Regions from separate parts of the Paenibacillus sp. SER-28 genome, predicted to be linked through region 2. Evidence: riboswitches for the same ligand, from Rfam matches in the RefSeq annotation. Region 2 holds a riboswitch; the other holds the start of a gene.
What was found. A riboswitch is a leader RNA that binds a small molecule or an ion and turns the genes downstream of it on or off. The one in region 2 is predicted to bind glycine.
Positions count from the first base shown of each region.

Region 1: linked by a shared signal. The riboswitch ahead of sdaAB (L-serine ammonia-lyase, iron-sulfur-dependent subunit beta) and the one ahead of ACUYLD_RS23270 (alanine/glycine:cation symporter family protein) in region 2 are both predicted to bind glycine.

Region 1 is NZ_JBRECM010000003.1:491,308-495,663, forward strand. It holds gene ACUYLD_RS12435 (ABC transporter ATP-binding protein) at 1-28, opposite strand, end outside; gene ACUYLD_RS12440 (DUF6359 domain-containing protein) at 354-1,943, opposite strand; glycine riboswitch at 2,159-2,274, shown strand; gene sdaAB (L-serine ammonia-lyase, iron-sulfur-dependent subunit beta) at 2,486-3,175, shown strand; gene sdaAA (L-serine ammonia-lyase, iron-sulfur-dependent, subunit alpha) at 3,165-4,064, shown strand; gene ACUYLD_RS12455 (Ig-like domain-containing protein) at 4,136-4,356, opposite strand, start outside.
Region 2 is NZ_JBRECM010000014.1:64,477-68,832, reverse strand. It holds gene ACUYLD_RS23280 (LacI family DNA-binding transcriptional regulator) at 1-499, opposite strand, end outside; partial or broken gene ACUYLD_RS23275 (glycoside hydrolase family 1 protein) at 630-1,823, shown strand; glycine riboswitch at 1,992-2,068, shown strand; glycine riboswitch at 2,087-2,181, shown strand; gene ACUYLD_RS23270 (alanine/glycine:cation symporter family protein) at 2,342-3,760, shown strand; gene ACUYLD_RS23265 (iron-containing alcohol dehydrogenase) at 3,818-4,356, opposite strand, start outside.

The sequences.
Region 1 (4,356 bases), on a different contig from region 2:
TAATTTCCAACACGGGTTCGGTATTCAATGCGCGCTTCCTCCATTCTCCATGGTCTTGTCCCGCTTATTCTCACCATGTTTGATGTTTAAAACCTCTCATGAACATTACATACCGTTTTTGTCGGAATAATTTGAATACATCCTATCACCAGTATATGGATATATCAATTAAGATTATGCTATCAACATCATTTAAAAAATCAATGATCCAGCAGTAGCGCGGCCTTTCTGGCACAAAGTGTAATGAAATAACCAACCACAGGTTAATTTTCATCACAAAAAAAGTCGCCTGATCCCTCTACAGGGATCAAACGACTAACTAATACCAGCTCACATTGAGCTTCTGGCGATAATTATGAAGCTGCTCCATAGGAGCCAGACTTGAACGTTCTAGGATCATACCATTTGTAGCCTGCTGCCGGAGCAGACCAAGGCTCAGCCTGCGGTTCCGTGGAAGCCGCAGGCTCCTCGAATGGCAGAAGCTTCGTTGGTTGATCCAGAGTCAAACCTGCCACATCAGACAATTTCGTGTAGTCCTGCTTCCATGCAAGCCATTGGACCGTTTGCACCAGGAAGGTGGAATCATCCACTTCCTCGAAACCATCATATGTCTTCTTCGACTGTCCGTTTTCCTCACGCACATATTTCGGTGTAGCATCTTCTACAGGGGAAGAATCACCGATGAACGCTGCCTTGCCTTGACCTACCTTGGAGATAGCGGCATAAGGCCCTTCTGCACGGCCCCCGCCGTTATAAACTCCCTGGTCTACAGCATTCCCCCATTTGTTCGTGCCTGAAGGGATATAAGCAATGCCTTTAGCCTTGGTAGGATCAATAATAGCCAGCGTAGATCCTGCATGCATTGCAATCGAGCGCACACCCTTGGTAATACCGAAAGATTGATCTGCGGCTACAATGTCAGTAGCATTCACGTCACCAAGCGCATTATAACGGAAACGAACACCAAAGTTGGTCGCCAGCCAATCGGAGCTTGTTAATCCTTGCATCGCAGGTGATGCAGCTTCTTCTGCAGTCATGCCTTTGGCCGGATTAGTATAGGCTCCACGACGGTAGCCATTCATAACTTCGGAGGAATCCCAACGGTTTTTGTTACGGTCCGCATTATAATGATCGGAGATGAAGAAGACGCTCCCCCCGTTATTCACGTATTGCAGCAGAGCAGCCTGCTCGGATGCCTTAAAGGCAACATTCGCTTCACCAATAATGAACACATCATATTGGCGCAGCTTGTCATATGTTATGGCCTGCTCTCCATAAGTAAAAGGAATGGGACGATTCAATTGGTCTACCGTAAAGCCTACATTACGCAGTCCATTGGCAAAGTCGGAGAAGGCGCCTTCAATGACCCAATCTGCTGCGCCAGCGGTCTGTGCGTGCGTATTATCGAACAGCACCTTTTTGCCTTTTCCATCCGGCAATGTAGTACCGGGTTGACCCGGGTTGCCAGGTTCACCTGGTTCCCCCGGCTCGCTTCCGCTCACCAGTTCAACAGCGCTTGGGCTTTTCACTCCACCAAAATTATTGTAGGCGCCGAGTGTACCCGTCACACGAATTTTGCTGCCGATCAGCTCAGGATGGCCTGACAGCCCAAATTGCCCTCTGTACGCTGAAGTCAGCTGTACATCCAATAGATTAGACGTATTACGTTCATTTGCCTGATCGGCAATCAGTACGTTAAAATCATTCGCGAACGGAGAAGAAAAGTTAGTCGTTTTCGATCCGGTAGCATGTCCGACGATGTAGCCTTCCACCGTCACCGTACCTCCACTGCTTTGGCCCTGAAGTGCTTCGGCTACTGTCAATGCTCCCTCTGCCTTGACCTGACCGAATGGTACGAAGATCCCGATCAGCAGTGATACGATTGCTGCTAGATGCAGCATCCCTTTTAAGCGTGAACCTGTGAACCGCAAGCCTTTTACCATACGTCAATATCCCTCCTATGTTTTCCATAAATGTACTTGTCCTTTATCAGATTAGCCGCCAATCTTCTAATTCCTTCCTGATTTCATCCATAATTATGTAAATTTTAATCTTTTTTATTGGAAACACACCTGTTTATGTAAAAATCGAACCCTGTGATTGACACCGAGCACGGCATACATTACCCTAAGAAAGACATGTAGAACGGTATACGCGAATGAAGATGACGGGAGAGTCTGTCCAGGGAGCCTACACTCTGGCGGCACCGAAGGAGCAAGACGCCAGCACCCGGCTGGCGGATAATCTCTCAGGTCCATGTATCGTCATCTGACGCAACTCTGGAGAGAGCGCAAGCCACCCAAGGGGTAAGGCGGTAAGAACACCGCACGAAACTCTCAGGTAACGAGGACAGAGATAAGGGAAACTTCCTTATCCTGTCCTTTTTTGTGCTCACATTGCGCGTCAGCATTAGGAACCGTCATAAACGCGCAAAGACGCGGAAATACCATATAGTATGGTATTAGAACATACAGGGGGCCACACCATGCGTTTCAAAGATGTATTTTCCATTATCGGCCCGGCCATGACCGGACCTTCCAGTTCACACACCGCAGGCGCGGTGCGACTCGCACGCGTTGCCCGGCACTGGCTCGGAGCGCAGCCTGACCGTGCCCGCATGACATTATACGGCTCCTTTGCCGATACGTATAAAGGACACGGTACAGATCTGGCGCTCATCGCAGGACTGCTTAATTACGATACGGACGATCACCGGATTCCCGATGCCGAGCAGTGGGCCGAACAAGCCGGGATGGCCGTGGAATTCGCCGTCAGCGGACTCCCCGCCCCTCATCCGAACACTGTCCGTTTCGAGCTGTGGAAGGGCGAGGATCAGCGCACACTGTTGGGCTCCTCCATCGGCGGCGGCAGCATCCATGTCCAGCAACTGAATGAATTCCGGGTCAATCTGACCGGGGAGCTGCCTACGCTGGTGCTTCTCCACTCGGATAAGCCCGGTACATTGGGCGCGATAACTTCAGCGCTGGGCGAGGCTCACATTAACATTGCCTATATGCACGTAGATCGCAAGGGCCGGGATGGTGAAGCACTCACCGCCATTGAAACGGACAGTTCTGCTCCAGCTGAACTAATTGCGGAACTGCGTTCTTTACCTCATATGTATGAAATTAAGATGATTAATTTGAAAAAAGGAGCTGAATCCGATGCGGTTTAGCCATCTGCATGAGATCAGCGCTTTATGCGCTGAAGAATCCACCACGATTGGCCGCTTGATGATTCAAGAGCAGGTACAAGAAACGAATACAACGGAGGAAGAAATCTTTCGCCAAATGTCTGATTATTATGAAGTCATGAAGGAAGCCGTTCATCGCGGTCAGACACAAGACACCGTATCCCGCAGTGGATTGACGGGCGGTGACGGCAAGCGCCTAGCCGAGTATCTGCGGGCAGGGGAAACCTGCTCCGGTGATGCCTCCGCGCTCGCCATGGCTTATGCCCTCTCCGTGTCGGAGGTTAATGCATCCATGGGTCGCATTGTCGCCACGCCTACCGCAGGCTCATGTGGGGTTATCCCTGGTGTATTCATCAGTGCGCAGGAACGGTTCGGCTGGGATGATGAGCATATGGTGAACGGCCTATTCGCCGCTGGAGCCATTGGCTACGTGATCGCCAACAACTCCTTCATTTCTGGCGCGGAGGGAGGCTGTCAGGCTGAGATTGGCTCAGCTATCGGGATGGCCGCTGGCGCTATGGTCGAGCTGCGCGGTGGTACGCCTGAACAGGCTGTTCACGCCGTGGGTCTCGCCCTTAAGAACACGCTCGGCCTGATTTGCGACCCCGTCGCCGGACTCGTGGAGATCCCGTGCATCGTGCGCAACGGGCTGGGAGCCGTGACTGCACTTGCCGCAGCAGATATGGCTTTGGCGGGTGTGCGCAGCGCTATTCCGTCTGACGAAGTCATTGACGTGATGCTTGAAGTCGGCAGTGCGATGCCGTCGAAGCACCGCGAGACCGCCAAAGGCGGGTTGGCCCAGACGCCGACTGGCAAGCGTTTGACCGAATCACTTACACGCAACACACCAACCAAGAAGGATAAGTCATAAATTATAAGCGGTAGCCTCCTTAAAATAAAAGAGCAAGCCTATCGTCCTTGGACGTATGCTTGCTCTCTTTTTTACTGAACGGTTACCTGTACCTTCGTCATTTTACCTGCATATTTCACAGTAATTACAGCTTTACCCTTGCCCTGTGCCTTAATGTTACCGTCTTTGACGGTCGCAACAATAATTCTGGACGAGGACCAGACAGCCGGTTTGGAAACATCCTTCTCCGACTCATCCTTATACGTGGCTGTAGCCGTAACCTTAGCCAGCTGTCCTGCCTTCAAATTCAAAG
Region 2 (4,356 bases):
GTTTGAGCGCTAACATATATCCTTCATACTGATCCATAGCGACGGAGCGAATATCGGTATGCTCCATTCGTTGCCACGACACGATCGGGCCATATTTGCAATAGGTGCTCAAAAAATCAGTGTCATTCACGCAGGAAATGATGACCAGCGCATCGACTCTTTTTCTTTTTAAATCCTCAAAGGCTTGAAGCTCTTTCTTTTTGTCTTCTCCCGAAGTATAAATAATGGTTTGAAATTCATATTGGCCCGCTACTTCCACAAAGCTGTCCAGAAAAGCGAGAACAATTTCATTAATAGTTGAAGTAATGATACCGATCTGAAGCGTCTGACCCTTGGATAGAGAAATGGCATTCCGATTAGGAACATAATCTAATTCCTGCATGATTTTCAAAATCTTAGCTCTTGTTTCGTGACTAACATGGGGGGACTGATTTAATACTCTGGATACCGTAGCTTTGGAAAAGCCCGCCAGTTTTGCAATTTGATCAAGATTCGACATGGTGCTTCTCCTCACATAAGAAAAAATACTTGACATGAAACGCGTTACAACGATTAGGATGCTTATGAAGGCATTACGTCTATTCTAAGGTATCTGTCAATGCATTTCAAAGGAGAACGGTTATCGTTAGGTTGCATTGTTCGCTGAAATGGGCTTTAAAGTATTCCGTATGTCCATCTACTGGTCGCGGATTTTCCCGAATGGCTATGATGCCGAGCCGAATGAAGCAGGATTGCAATTCTACGACAATGTATTTGATGAGCTGCGCAAGTATGGTATTGAACCGCTGGTAACATTGTCACATTATGAAACACCGCTAGGTCTGACGCAGAAGTATAATGGCTGGCTGGGTCGTGAAGTCATACAGCATTACGTAAATTATGCCGAAACGGTGTTTACACGCTATAAGGATAAAGTAAAATACTGGCTGACCTTTAATGAAATCAATGTAATGACCATGAGCCCGTTCACCGGTGGCGGTGTGGTTATTGACCGTGTAGAAAACAAACAACAAGCGATATATCAAGCATTGCATCATCAATTTGTAGCTAGTGCACTGGCGACCAAACGGGGACATGAGATCATCCCGGGCGCACAAATCGGCTGTATGCTGGCACGTATTGAAAGCTATCCACATACGTGTAACCCAGAGGATATACTGAAAGCCCAGCATGAAAATCAGATGAACCTTTTCTTTACGGATGTGCATGCCCGTGGGGAATATTCCAATTACATGAAGCGCTATTTTGAAGAAAATAATGTTGTAATACACACAGAACCAGGCGATGCTGAAATATTGAAAAATAACACGGTTGATTTTATCTCATTTAGCTACTATATGACCTTGACCGTATCTGCAGGTCCAGAAGGTGAGAAAGCAGCAGGAAACCTGATTGGTGGCGTGAAAAATCCATATTTACAGTCCTCTGACTGGGGCTGGCAGATCGATCCGATCGGCCTGCGTGTTACGCTGAACACGTTATATGACCGCTATCAAAAGCCGCTGTTCATCGTGGAAAATGGTTTGGGTGCGTATGATAAGGTGGAAGAAGACGGCTCTGTGCATGACACGTATCGCATTGATTACTTGCGTCAGCATATTGCCCAAATGAAGGAAGCGATTGCCGACGGTGTTGATCTGGTTGGTTACACCAGCTGGGGCCCTATCGACCTTGTGAGCATGTCTACATCCGAAATGTCCAAGCGCTACGGATTTATTTACGTTGATCTGGATGATGACGGTAACGGAACGCTCGAACGCTCCAAAAAGGACTCTTTTAACTGGTATAAAAATGTGATAGCAACCAATGGTGAAGAATTGTAATTCCATATCGTCTCGGGCGGGTATAGCAGAGGACATCCTAAGGATGAAATTTGCTGTATCCGCTTTTTTGATAGACACAATAATAATATTTCAGAGGGCTTCACAAACTTTTCACTTGTAATAAGCTGAAAGTTTTCTGTATAATAAATAAAAATTTCATATGTCTGGTTGATGTTTGCGGGAGATGGAACGAAAGTTCCGACCGAAGGGGCAAAACTCTCAGGTGCTTAGGCTGGTTACAGCAACAAGCGGGGACCGTAAACGGACAGAACTCTGGAGAGACCCTTAATTGGGCGCCGAAGGTGCACCGCAGAAAACATCTGCTTAAACTCTCAGGCAAAAGGACAGAGACGCGAATAACCTGTGACAGGGAATGCCCCTAGGCTTTTTTATGAGCTATTAGAGGTAGAAACCTGCACAAGATGGTTGTATTTTTTCGTGCCTTTAACCTCTCCAGGAGTCGAATCAGCGGATTTGACTCTTTTTTGTTTTCTAATATGCTGGAGGAGCGGGTTGAAATGAATTTGGTACATGTATTAGAAACGATTGACAGCTGGATATGGGGAGCGCCGCTTCTTATTCTTGTAATGGGCACTGGGTTGTGGCTAACGATCCGTTTGAAGCTGCTCCAGGTTATTCGATTGCCTTTGGCGCTCAAGCTAATTGGTAAAGCGCCGGACGAAGGTAGCGGAGATGTAAGCAGCTTCGGAGCATTGAGTACGGCACTGGCAGCTACTGTAGGTACAGGAAGTATCGTCGGCGTGGCAACAGCGATCAAACTGGGTGGGCCCGGTTCATTATTCTGGATGCTGGTTGCAGCTTTTTTCGGGATGGCAACCAAATATGCGGAAGGATTATTATCCGTTAAATACCGTGTTAAAGACCGGAATGGACAATTTTCGGGTGGCCCGATGTATTATATTGAAAACGGGCTTGGCCGCCGTTTCAAGCCGCTGGCGATGTTGTTTGCCTTTTCTGGTGTTCTTGTAGCCCTATTTGGAATCGGTACTTTTCCGCAAGTAAAGGCTATCGTTTCTTCGACGGAAAGTAGCTTCGGAGTGCCAACGGTAGTTACAGCGATCATTATTTCCGTGTTAACGGCTGTTGTTACGATTGGAGGACTCAAAAGTATTGCCAAGGTATCCACAAAGATTGTTCCATTCATGTCGGGGCTCTATATCGTAGTTTGCTTAATTGTACTCTTTAAGTTTGCAGGAGAGCTTCCTCATGCGATTGCTTTAGTATTACAAGGGGCCTTCTCGACCACATCTGCAACGGGTGGATTTGCCGGAGCGACGATTATGTTGGCGATGCGAAGTGGAGTTGCCAGAGGTATTTTTGCTAATGAAGCTGGTTTGGGAAGTGCGCCAATTGCAGCAGCTGCTGCTAAGACGAAATGGCCTGCAGAACAAGGGTTGATATCCATGACAGGCGTATTTATCGATACGATGATTATTTGTAATCTGACGGGATTTACGTTGCTGGTTACGGGAATATGGAGTGGAAATGACGATGGAGGTCTGATGACCCAGCATGCGTTTTCCAGTGCCTTTCCGGCTGGTGCAGAACTCGTGACGATTAGCCTTATTTTATTTGCATTCACAACGATACTGGGCTGGAATTACTACGGGGAACGTTGTGTTGAATATTTACTGGGTGTCAAATGGATTAAACCATACCGTTATTTGTTCATCGCACTTGTGGCAGGAGGTGCGTTCATCAAGTTGGAAGCCATTTGGCTGCTGGCAGATATCTTTAACGCAATGATGGCTTTCCCGAATCTGATTGCACTGCTTGGCTTATCGGGAATCGTAGTTGCAGAAACCCGAAACTATATGGATTCTCTGTATCCTAATAAGAAAAAGGGCATTCTTGCAGGTGCCAATGTAGGGGCAGCTATTCAAGTAGAAGAAAAGGGACACACGGTTAATTCATAAATTCCAAAAGGGAGTGCCCTCAGCCATCATAGGCTTGAGGACACTCCCTTTTGAATGTTATAACGATGCACGCAAAATAGCTAAAATATCTTCTTGATTCAGCTTTTTATAATTACCAAAGCCTCCGTATTCCATTTCACGGGCTGCAATGTTTGCGATTTTTTCCAATTGCTCATCATTAATATTGTAATCGGCCAGGGTGGAAGGGGCACCGAGACTTGTCCAGAATGCACTAAGACGGTCAATACCTTCCAAGGCGATTTCTCTATCTGTTTTACCTACGGTGTCTAAGTCAAACATGCTGAGCATCAGCCGCTTCATGCGTGCAGCATCCTGATCCACTGTATGTCTCATCCAGTTGGGAAACAGAATTGCCAGACCGCCAGCATGAGGAATATCATATACAGCGGATAATGCATGTTCAATCGTATGCGAAGCCCAATCCCCGAAGTAGCCCATTTGTAGTGTTCCGTTAAGAGCAATCGTTCCGGCATATAAAATCGTTTCACGATGCTCGTAGTTGTGCAAATCCTCCAGCAGTTTAGGTGCAGTTTCGATCACGGTTTGCAGCACGGAAAAGCACATACGATCTTGCA